DNA from 2 places in the Pseudomonas arabinosi genome. Region 1 is predicted to be linked to the other one. Evidence: predicted binding sites of a transcription regulator. Region 1 holds the regulator's gene; the other holds the start of a gene.
The links. The regulator sigma-54, encoded in region 1, starts transcription at its own class of promoters, with help from an activator protein. The targets are predictions, from matches to a motif close to ANTGGCATNNANNTTGCTNT.

Region 1 (5,686 bases):
CGGTTGGTCGAGCCCGGACTGATCGCGCAACTCTGGCTTCCAGTAAGGGTTCGGCAGGCAGCGCACGTCGAACACCAGATCAGCGTCCACCGGCATGCCACGCTTGAAGCCGAAAGACTCCACCAGGAACGCCGTACCGGGTTCCGGCTGGTTCAGCAGGCGCAGCTTGATGGTATCTCGCAGCTGATACAGGTTCAGGTTGGTGGTGTTTACTTTGAGATCGGCGAGGTCGGCAATCGGCCCGAGCAGGGCGGTCTCATCGTTGATGGCCTCGGCCAGCGAGCGACTGGCATTGCTCAGCGGGTGACGACGGCGGGTTTCCGAGAAACGTTTGAGCAAGGTTTCTTCGTCGGCGTCCAGATACAGCACATCACACTGGATATGCCGGCTGCGCACTTCTTCCAGCAGTTCGGGAAACCGCGACAAGTGACTCGGCAAGTTGCGCGCATCGATGGATACGGCAACCAGCGGTTGTGCCAGCTCGGTGTGAATCAACGCGCGTTCGGCCAGTTCCGGCAACAGACCGGCGGGCAGGTTGTCGATGCAGTAGTAGCCGTTGTCCTCGAGAACATCGAGTGCGGTACTTTTACCTGAGCCGGAGCGGCCACTGACGATGATCAAGCGCATGATTAATGACCGTTTTGCTCGTCCAGGACAACCTGATACAAGGCTTCATTGCTCGGGGCGCTGCGCAGTTTTTCGCGCACTTCCTTGCGGTCGAGCATGCTGGCGATCTGGCGCAGTAACTCCAGGTGCGCATCGGTAGCAGCTTCCGGGACCAGCAGAACGAACAGCAGGTCAACCGGGGCGCCGTCGATGGCGTCGAAATCAATGGGTGCATCAAGGTGCATCAGGGCGCTGATGGGCGAGGCGCAGCCCTTCAGGCGGCAGTGGGGAATGGCGATGCCGTTGCCAAAACCGGTTGAACCGAGTTTTTCACGGGCAATCAAAGCCTCGAAGACATCTTGCATCTCCAGATCCGGCACTTCTTTGTGGATAAGGTTGGCAATTTGCTCGAGGGCTTTCTTTTTACTGCCGCCCGGCACGTTCACGAGGGAACGGCCGGGGGTCAGGATGCTTTCAAGTCGGATCATGGGTTGGGAGTGTTAACGACCGGTCGCGCCCTGGAGGAGGCTTTGGGTCTTTTCCTTATGCTTTTTGAGTTGTTTATCCAGCTTGTCGGTCAGTGCGTCGATCGCCGCGTACATATCGGTATGCTCCGCGTTTGCGACCACTTCATTGCCGGGAATATGCAGCGTGGCTTCGATTTTCTGCTTGAGCTTTTCGACCGTCATCGTGACTTGCACATTGGTGATCTTGTCGAAATGCCTCTCTAATCGTTCGAGTTTTTCGCCGATGTAGGTGCGAAGAGGTTCGGTCACTTCCAGTTGGTGTCCACTGATGTTGACTTGCATACAGCTTCTCCTTCGTTGCCAGTGCATAAAGCGGCAGGCAGAAATGCCTGCCACTGGAACGCTGTGGCGTGGCTCTACATCAACCGCTTGCGTTCGCTCGAAGGCGCGATCCCGAGGGATTCGCGGTACTTGGCGACGGTGCGGCGAGCCACCTGAATGCCTTGTGCCTCCAGTAAACCAGCGATCTTGCTGTCACTCAACGGCTTTTTCTGATTTTCCGCGGCAACCAGTTTTTTGATGATCGCGCGGATCGCCGTGGACGAGCATTCACCGCCCTCGGAGGTGCTGACGTGGCTGGAGAAAAAGTATTTCAGTTCATATATGCCCCGTGGGGTATGCATGAATTTCTGCGTGGTTACCCGTGAAATCGTCGATTCGTGCATGCCCACCGCTTCGGCGATGTCATGCAGGACCAGCGGTTTCATGGCTTCGTCGCCGTATTCAAGAAAGCCGCGCTGATGTTCGACGATCTGGGTGGCTACTTTCATCAGGGTTTCGTTGCGGCTTTGCAGGCTCTTGATGAACCAGCGGGCCTCTTGCAACTGATTGCGCATGAAGGTGTTGTCGGCGCTGGTGTCGGCGCGGCGCACGAAACCGGCGTATTGAGCGTTGACCCGCAGTCGCGGCACGGATTCCTGGTTCAGCTCCACCAGCCAGCGTTCGTTGTCCTTGCGTACGATCACGTCGGGAACGACGTATTCGGCTTCGCCGGACTCGATTTGCGAGCCTGGGCGCGGGTTGAGGCTCTGCACCAGTTCAATCACCTGGCGCAGTTCATCTTCCTTGAGCTTCATGCGACGCATCAGCTGGCTGTAGTCGCGGCTGCCAAGCAGGTCGATGTAATCGGTGACCAGGCGTTTGGCCTCGACCAGCCAAGGCGTCTTGGCGGGCAACTGGCGCAATTGCAGCAGCAGGCATTCGCCCAGGTTGCGGGCGCCGATGCCAGCGGGTTCGAATTGCTGGATGCGGTGCAGGACGGCTTCGATTTCGTCCAGTTCGATGTCCAGTTCCGGGTCGAAGGCTTCGAGAATCTCCTCAAGGGTTTCGTCCAGGTAGCCCTGATTGTTGATGCAGTCGATCAGGGTCACGGCGATCAGGCGATCAGTGTCGGACATCGGGGCCAGGTTCAGTTGCCACAGCAGGTGGCTTTGCAGGCTTTCGCCGGCCGATGTCCGGGTGGTGAAGTCCCACTCGTCGTCATCGTTGCTCGGCAGGCTGCTGGCGCTGGTCTGGTAGACGTCTTCCCACGCGGTATCGACGGGCAGTTCGTTGGGGATGCGCTCGTTCCAGTCGCCTTCCTCGAGGTTATCAACCGTCGGGGCGGTTTCCTGGTAGGAGGGTTCCTGAATGTCAGCGTTGGGTTGCTGTTCGGCTTTGTCGGCCAAGGGGTCGGCGTTATCGAAGTCGTCGCCTTCTTCCTGGCGTTCGAGCATCGGATTGGACTCCAGGGCCTCCTGGATTTCCTGTTGCAGGTCCAGGGTCGACAATTGGAGCAGGCGGATGGCCTGTTGCAGCTGCGGTGTCATCGTCAGCTGCTGGCCCATTCTCAAGACTAGCGATGGTTTCATGGCAGGGGCTTAACACCTTATTCGCCGGCGCACATGCGCCATCCACTACAGGGCGCCGAAGCGCCAAACATAAGCAAATTATATGCCCGAAACTGCAGCGTTTGCCTAGAGCGCTGTAACAATAAAAAAATGTTGATTTTTTATCGAGACAAGCGCCCGGGCAACCAGCCAGACACCTCAGTGCTTACAGGCGGAACTCATGGCCCAGATACACTTCCTTGACCAGGTCGTTGGCCAGGATGGTGGCAGAGTCACCTTCGGCGATCAGCTGGCCATCGTTGACGATGTAGGCGGTTTCGCAGATATCCAGGGTTTCACGGACGTTGTGGTCAGTGATCAGCACGCCAATGCCCTTGGCCTTGAGGTGATAGATGATCTGTTTGATGTCGCCCACCGAAATCGGGTCCACGCCGGCGAACGGTTCGTCGAGCAGGATGAATTTCGGGTTGGTAGCCAGTGCCCGGGCGATTTCCACACGACGGCGTTCACCACCGGACAGGCTCATGCCGAGGTTGTCGCGGATGTGGCTGATGTGGAATTCCTGCAGCAGGCTTTCCAGCTCTTGGCGACGACCGGCCTTGTCGAGTTCCTTGCGGGTCTCGAGGATCGCCATGATGTTGTCAGCTACCGAGAGTTTGCGGAAGATCGATGCTTCTTGCGGAAGATAGCCGATACCGGCCTTCGCACGCCCGTGCATGGGCTGGTGGCTGACATCCAGGTCGTCAATCAGTACGCGGCCCTGATCGGCCTGTACCAGGCCGACAATCATGTAAAAGCAGGTGGTCTTGCCGGCGCCGTTGGGACCTAGCAGGCCGACGATCTGACCGCTGTCGATCGACAGGCTGACGTCGCGCACAACCTGGCGGCTCTTGTAGCTCTTGGCCAGATGCTGAGCTTTCAGAGTTGCCATTACTGGGCCTTTTTCTCGTCGGTTTTCGGCTTGGGCTGGATCACCATGTCGATGCGCGGACGCGACTCGGTGACCTTGTTGCCCGTCGCGCGACCGGCGCTCGCAAGCTTTTTGACCGTGTCGTAGACGATTTTCTCGCCTTGGGTGACGTTGTTGTCCTTGTCGATGACTTTGGCGCGATCGATCAATACGACGCGGTTTTGCGAGGCGTGGTACTGGATGGTCACTCCGTAGCCTTGAACAGGCTTGGTGTCGCCAGCCGTCTGCATCTGCTCGAAGTAGGCCAGATTGCCCACCGAAGTCACCACGTCGATGTCGCCGGCCGGGGTGCGGGTGATGGTTACAGTATTGCCTTTAACAATCATCGAGCCCTGGGTAATGATCACGTCACCTTTATAGGTGGCAACACCATTCTTGTCGTCCAGTTGGGCATCGTCGGCCTGGATGCGGATAGGCTGCTCTTGATCGTTCGGCAGAGCCCAGGCGCTCACGCTTCCCAGTGCTGCGCTCAGACCGAGCAAAATAGGGAGGGTTTTAACGAGCCTCATACTGTCCTCTTACGTTCGATAGCAGGTGTATCCTGCTTTCTTTCAAATACGCTTTCATTCCCTTGCCAGTCGACACACCACCAGCGCCGTCGATTCTAACGGGTTGCTCGGTCTGCGCATATTGCTGCTGCGGGAACACTGTCATGCGGGTGGTGGTAATCAGTGTCTTGCGGTTTTTCTCGTCGAAGCGCGTGATGCGCACCGAGTCAATCAGCTCGACCTGAGTGCCGTCGGGATTCACTTCGCCGTGCTCGCTCTGGACATGCCACGGAAACTCGGTGCCGCGGAACATGTTCAGGTCTGGATTGGTCAACAGCGTCACTTCGGTGGCTTTCAGGTGTTCAACCTTGTCGGACGTCATTTCGTATTGCAGTTTGCCGTCCGACAGGTATTGCACGCTGTGGGCGTTGATCGCGTAATAGTCGATCGCGGTTTCATCGATCTTTGCCACCGGCTGATCGAGGAAGCGTTCCGGGCTGATGTTCCAGTAGCCGACCGCCGCGAATATCGCTGCGATGCAACCGAACACCAGGAATTTGCGAATCTTTTTGCTCAGCATAGTTGGCTCACAGGTACGCGGCATTTGCCGCATCAAGGCGGCCCTGCGCGCGCAGGATCAATTCGCAGAATTCGCGAGCGGCACCCTCGCCACCACTGGCCTTGGTGATGCCGTGGGCGTGTTCACGGACGAAACTGGCAGCGTTTGCCACCGCCATGCCCAGGCCGACGCGGCGAATCACCGGCAGGTCCGGCAGGTCGTCGCCGAGATAGGCGACTTGTTCATAGCTTAGGTTGAGTTGGGCAAGAAGCTCATCGAGCACCACCAGTTTGTCTTCGCGCCCCTGGTACACGTGTGGAATGCCGAGGTTCTTCGCTCGTCGTTCGACCACCGGGGTCTTGCGGCCGCTGATGATAGCGGTCTGCACGCCGGCTGCCATCAACATCTTGATGCCTTGGCCGTCGAGGGTGTTGAACGTCTTGAATTCGCTGCCGTCTTCGAGGAAGTACAGGCGTCCGTCAGTCAGTACGCCATCGACGTCAAAAACCGCCAGTTTGATGTTCTTGCCGCGTTGCAGCAGGTCGGTGCTCATTACATTACTCCTGCACGCAGCAGGTCGGACAGGTTGAAGGCGCCGATCGGACGGTCCTCCTTGTCCACCACTACCAGCGCGTTGATTCGATGGTCTTCCATGATTTTCAGGGCTTCGGCTGCCAGCATATCGGCCCGGGCGGTCTTGCCATGAA
Region 2 (5,686 bases), 2.8 Mb from region 1:
TCGGTGATCGAGGTCGGCTCGTCGCAGACCACCAGCAAGACTTCTTGCGCTGCGCGGACGAAACTGACGACCGAGTCACCAATGCCCGCAGCGGTGTCGATCACCAGCACGTCGAGGTTGTCGCCGATATCGCTGAACGCCTGGATCAGGCCGGCGTGTTGGGCCGGGCTCAAATGAACCATGCTCTGTGTGCCGGACGCGGCCGGGACGATGCGGATGCCGCCAGGGCCTTGCAACAGTACGTCGCGCAGCTCGCAGCGGCCTTCGATCACGTCGGCCAAAGTACGTTTGGGTGTCAGTCCCAGCAGGACGTCGACGTTCGCCAGCCCCAGATCGGCGTCCAACAGCATGACGCGTCGACCGAGCTCTGCTAAAGCCAGGGACAAGTTCACTGACACGTTAGTCTTCCCGACGCCACCTTTGCCGCCGGTCACCGCGATCACCTGTACGGGATGCATGCTGCCCATGAATTTTCTTTACCTTGTCTTACTTAGACGGAGGCCACATTACTGGCTGCGCGTTCACTAACTGAACAATGCATGGCAGACCATCGATGTAGGTACAAAAACTGTTCATTAATACCTCAGCCGACCTGCTTGGTCGGGCTGTGGTAAATATCAGCGAACATGTCAGCCATGGCTTCTTCGCTGGGTTCTTCTTGCATTTGCACGCTTACGGCGCGACTGACCAACTGATGACGACGCGGTAGATGCAAATCATCCGGAATCCGCGGGCCATCGGTCAGGTAGACCACCGGCAATTCATGACTGATGGCCAGGCTCAACACCTCGCCCAGACTTGCCGTTTCATCCAGTTTAGTCAGGATGCAGCCAGCGAGCCCACAACGCTTGTAACTGTGATAAGCGGCCGTTAGAACCTGTTTCTGGCTGGTGGTTGCCAAAACCAGATAATTTTTCGATTTGATGCCACGACCGGCCAGGCTTTCGAGCTGCATGCGCAGTGCCGGATCGCTGGCCTGAAGGCCCGCGGTATCGATCAGCACCACGCGTTTGCGCAGCAAAGGCTCAAGCGCCTGCACCAGCGATTGGCCCGGATCGACATGCGTCACTGACACATTGAGGATCCGGCCCAACGTCTTGAGTTGTTCCTGAGCACCAATTCGATAGCTGTCCATGCTGACCAGCGCGATATTCTGCGCGCCGTACTTGAGCACGTAACGGGCCGCGAGCTTGGCCAGGGTGGTGGTCTTGCCCATGCCGGCGGGGCCGACCATGGCAATCACGCCACCCTCTTCCAGAGGCTCGACTTCCGGTGTGGCGATCATCCGCGCCAGGTGTGCCAGCAACATGCGCCAGGCCTGACGAGGCTCTTCAATATCGGTAATCAGCGCCAGCAAATCGCGCGACAACGGGCCGGACAGACCGATGCGTTGCAGGCGACGCCAAAGATTGGCCTGGGCCGGACGGCTGCCTTGCAGCTGATTCCAGGCCAGGGAGCCGAGTTGCACTTCCATCAGTTCGCGCAGGCTGTTGAGTTCGAAACGCATCGAGTCGAACGCCCGTGGATCGACGCCACCGGAGGCCGGTGCCGCAGCCGGTGCAGGACGACGGGGTTCGGTGTAGGTCGGCTCGATCAGCGGCTCGGCGGCGGTCAGTGGCAGGCCGGCGAACAATTGGCGATTGGTGGACTTATCGCTCTCGCCATCGCTGCGCAGGCTCAGTTCGGCCTGGGCGGTGACGATCCGCGATTGGGTCTTGCGCAGCTCGTCTTCGAGTTCCATGTTCGGAACGCGCGGAGCCAGCGCCGACAACTTGTAATCCAGGGCAGCCGTCAGCTCGACGCCACCGGCGATCCGGCGGTTGCCAATGATGGCGGCATCAGCGCCCAGCTCATCACGAACCAGTTTCATGGCCTGACGCATATCGGCGGCGAAAAAACGCTTAACTTGCATAAACCACTACCTCAGCCGTTGGGCCCTACTGTCGCAACGATGGTCACTTGCTTGTTGTCAGGAATTTCCTGGTAAGCCAACACATGCAAACCCGGGACTGCCAATCGGCCGAATCGCGACAGCATCGCGCGAACCGGACCGGCTACCAGCAGAATCACCGGTTGACCTTGCATTTCCTGACGCTGCGCCGCATCGATCAACGAGCGTTGCAGTTTCTCAGCCATGCTTGGCTCCAGCAGAACACCCTCTTCCGAGCCTTGTCCTGCCTTCTGAAGACTATTGAGCAATATTTGTTCCAACCTTGGCTCCAGCGTGATCACTGGTAGCTCGGAGTCAGTGCCTACAATGCTTTGGACGATTGCGCGGGATACGCCGACGCGCACCGCGGCCACCAGCGCGGCAGTATCTTGACTCTTGCTGGCGTTGTTTGCGATGGCTTCGGCAATGCTGCGAATGTCCCGTACGGGCACCTGTTCGGCCAGCAATGCCTGCAATACTTTGAGCAACTGCGACAGCGACACCACACCCGGCACCAGCTCTTCGGCCAGTTTTGGTGAGCTTTTGGCCAGCAATTGCATGAGTTGCTGCACTTCTTCGTGGCCGATCAACTCGCTCGAGTGCTTGTACAGAATCTGGTTCAAGTGGGTTGCCACTACCGTACTGGCATCTACCACGGTGTATCCGAGGGATTGCGCTTGGGCACGCTGACTGACTTCGATCCAGACCGCCTCCAGACCGAAAGCCGGATCTTTGGCGGTAATGCCGTTGAGCGTACCGTAGACCTGCCCTGGGTTGATCGCCAGTTCGCGGTCCGGGTAAATTTCCGCTTCGGCCAGGATCACCCCCATCAGGGTCAGGCGGTAGGCACTCGGCGCCAGGTCGAGGTTGTCACGGATATGCACAGTCGGCATGAGGAAGCCCAGATCCTGGGACAGCTTCTTGCGCACGCCCTTGATCCGCGCCAGCAACTGCCCCCCCTGATTGCGGTCCACCAGCGGAATCAGCCGGTAGCCGACTTCCAGGCCGATCATGTCGATCGGAGTGACGTCATCCCAGCCAAGCTCCTTGGTTTCCTGAGCGCGAGCGGGTGATGGCAATAGCTCCTGTTGACGCTTGACCTCTTGCAGGGCCTGAACCTTGACCACGTTCTGCTTCTTCCAGAACAGGTACGCGCCGCCGGCCGCCAGGGCCGCCATGCTGAGAAAGGAAAAGTGCGGCATGCCGGGCACGAGGCCCATCACCGCCATCAAACCCGCCGCGACGGCCAACGCTTTGGGCGAGGCGAACATCTGGCGGTTGATCTGTTTGCCCATGTCTTCCGAACCGGAAGCACGGGTCACCATGATCGCTGCAGCTGTAGATAAAAGCAGTGATGGCAATTGCGCCACCAAACCGTCACCGATGGTCAACAAGGCGTACACCCGACCGGCATCGCCGAAGGTCATGCCGTGCTGGAAGATACCGACCGCCATGCCGCCGATCAGGTTGATGAACAGAATCAGCAGGCCGGCAATGGCGTCACCGCGAACGAACTTGCTGGCACCGTCCATGGAACCGTAGAACTCAGCTTCCTGTGCCACTTCCATCCGGCGCAGTTTGGCCTGGTTCTGATCGATAAGGCCGGCGTTCAAGTCGGCGTCGATGGCCATTTGTTTACCGGGCATCGCATCGAGGGTGAAACGTGCGCTCACCTCGGAAATCCGCCCGGCCCCCTTGGTCACCACGACGAAGTTGATGATCATCAAAATCGCGAAGACGACGATACCGACCACGTAGTTGCCGCCGATTACCACCTCGCCGAAGGCCTGGATCACCTTACCGGCGGAGGCGTGACCGTCCTGACCGTGGAGCATCACCACCCGCGTGGAGGCCACGTTCAGCGCCAGTCGCAGCAACGTCGCCACCAGCAGAATGGTCGGGAACACCGCAAAGTCCAGTGGCCGCAAGGCGTAGACGCAGACCAGCAGCACGACGATCGACAACGCAATGTTGAACGTGAAGAACACGTCGAGCAGGAACGGCGGGATCGGCAACATCATCATCGCCAGCATGACCAGCAGCAACAACGGCACACCCAGATTGCCCCGACTCAAGTCGGCAACGTTTGTGCGTGCAGTGTTGAATAACTGAGAGCGATCCACCGATTTTCCCCGTTCCTTTAAAGCAAACTTTTTGACGCCTGAAGCAGGCGCAGAGCCGCTACTGCAAGAAGCCTTCCAACTTTTGCCAAGGCAGGGAATAGAGGGATGTATTGAGCTTTTGTAGCAGCTGCCGAGCCTGCGAGGCTGCGTTCGAGCCGGGGTCACGCTCGACCGAAGTCCTCGCAGGATTTAACGACTGCTTCGCAGCCGGACGCAGCCTCGACAGCTTCTACAAAAGGGATTAACGCGCCGTCAGAATCTGCTCTTTGTGGATCGGACCGAGATGAAGCGCCTTGCCGACCATGTACCGCGTACCTCTATGCATTTGAAGACCTTCCACCTCTACAAAATCCTCCTCAGCGTAACCGAGCACCACGATGGTTAAAGGTGCCTTCTGACCAGAAAGGTCGCGCCCCAGCATGAGGTTAAGCGCCCATTGAAAGGGAATGACCGGCAGGTCTTCGACGTTGATCTCACGCTTGTCCTCCCAACGAAAGTCCTTGCGCGCAACAACTTGCAAACGGCCATCGACCACACTGAATTGCGGCTTGTGATAACACTCCTCCAGCCCTCCACTTGACCACTGATCCATGTAATAACGAGGGGATGTGAAGACATTGAACAACGTGCGGTCATCACCAATATTGCCAGCAGCGCCGAAGAAGTAATTGTATGCATAGTGGTAGCCGAACCCGTCCAGTTCGGGGCGAATCGCATTGATAGGGCTGTTCAGATAACCCGGAATATAGGCATTGGCCATCTGCACAAAATGCGTAAAGTCCAGCGTCATGCCGAACGTAGCCGAGTAACTGATCGTGCGCTCGAGCCGATTCTCCTCCAGGACTCCCGAAACAAATTCCAGCGCCATCCCTTGAAGCTTTCTGTATTCACGCTCTGCCATGACCGTAACCTCAAATGCCTAAAACGCCCATCCATAGTGATCAATCCACTCATTGAACGACCATAGCAAGGACATCGGACGGGAGAATTCCCAAGGCCATGACAACGCTTAAGAGGAAGTGTGTCTACTGTCAGAACTAACAGGTACACCGCATTTTCAGACGGACGGAGGTTCTCAGGAATCGCGACGCAAATCCGGCGGAATCGGCAGGTCGCCCTTGAGCGGATCCGGGCGCTTACCCTTGCCGGCGCGGTGCTGGCGGATCTGGTAGACGTAAGCGAGCACCTGGGCGACGGCAAGGTAGAGCCCGCCGGGAATTTCCTGGTCAAGCTCGGTGGAGTAGTAAATCGAACGCGCCAGTGCCGGCGACTCAAGCAGCAGCACTTCGTTGGCCACAGCAATTTCACGGATCTTCAAGGCCAGGAAGTCGCTGCCCTTGGCGATCAGCATCGGCGCGCCCCCCTTGTCCGGATCGTACTTGAGCGCTACGGCGTAGTGAGTCGGGTTGGTGATGACCACATCGGCGTCGGGGATCGCCGCCATCATCCGGCGCTGGGACATTTCGCGCTGCAGCTGACGGATCCGCTGCTTGACCTCCGGCCGCCCTTCCTGGTCCTTGTGCTCGTCGCGCACTTCCTGCTTGGTCATCTTCAGTTTCTTGATGCTTTCCCAGAGCTGTATCGGCACGTCCACGGCGGCGATGATGATCAGCCCGCAGGCCATCCACAGGGT

Region 2: the regulator sigma-54 is predicted to act here: its motif matches at 4,073-4,092, upstream of flhA (flagellar biosynthesis protein FlhA).

The regions. Positions count from the first base shown of each region.
Region 1 covers NZ_CP180480.1:6,262,854-6,268,539, reverse strand. The annotation lists gene rapZ (RNase adapter RapZ) at 1-627, opposite strand, end outside; gene ptsN (PTS IIA-like nitrogen regulatory protein PtsN) at 630-1,094, opposite strand; gene hpf (ribosome hibernation-promoting factor, HPF/YfiA family) at 1,107-1,415, opposite strand; gene ACMXYJ_RS29155 (RNA polymerase factor sigma-54) at 1,490-2,983, opposite strand; gene lptB (LPS export ABC transporter ATP-binding protein) at 3,168-3,893, opposite strand; gene lptA (lipopolysaccharide transport periplasmic protein LptA) at 3,893-4,441, opposite strand; gene lptC (LPS export ABC transporter periplasmic protein LptC) at 4,428-5,000, opposite strand; gene ACMXYJ_RS29135 (KdsC family phosphatase) at 5,008-5,532, opposite strand; gene ACMXYJ_RS29130 (KpsF/GutQ family sugar-phosphate isomerase) at 5,532-5,686, opposite strand, start outside.
Region 2 covers NZ_CP180480.1:2,111,380-2,117,065, reverse strand. The annotation lists gene fleN (flagellar synthesis regulator FleN) at 1-467, opposite strand, end outside; gene flhF (flagellar biosynthesis protein FlhF) at 584-1,912, opposite strand; gene flhA (flagellar biosynthesis protein FlhA) at 1,924-4,053, opposite strand; gene ACMXYJ_RS09850 (hypothetical protein) at 4,295-4,954, opposite strand; gene flhB (flagellar biosynthesis protein FlhB) at 5,129-5,686, opposite strand, start outside.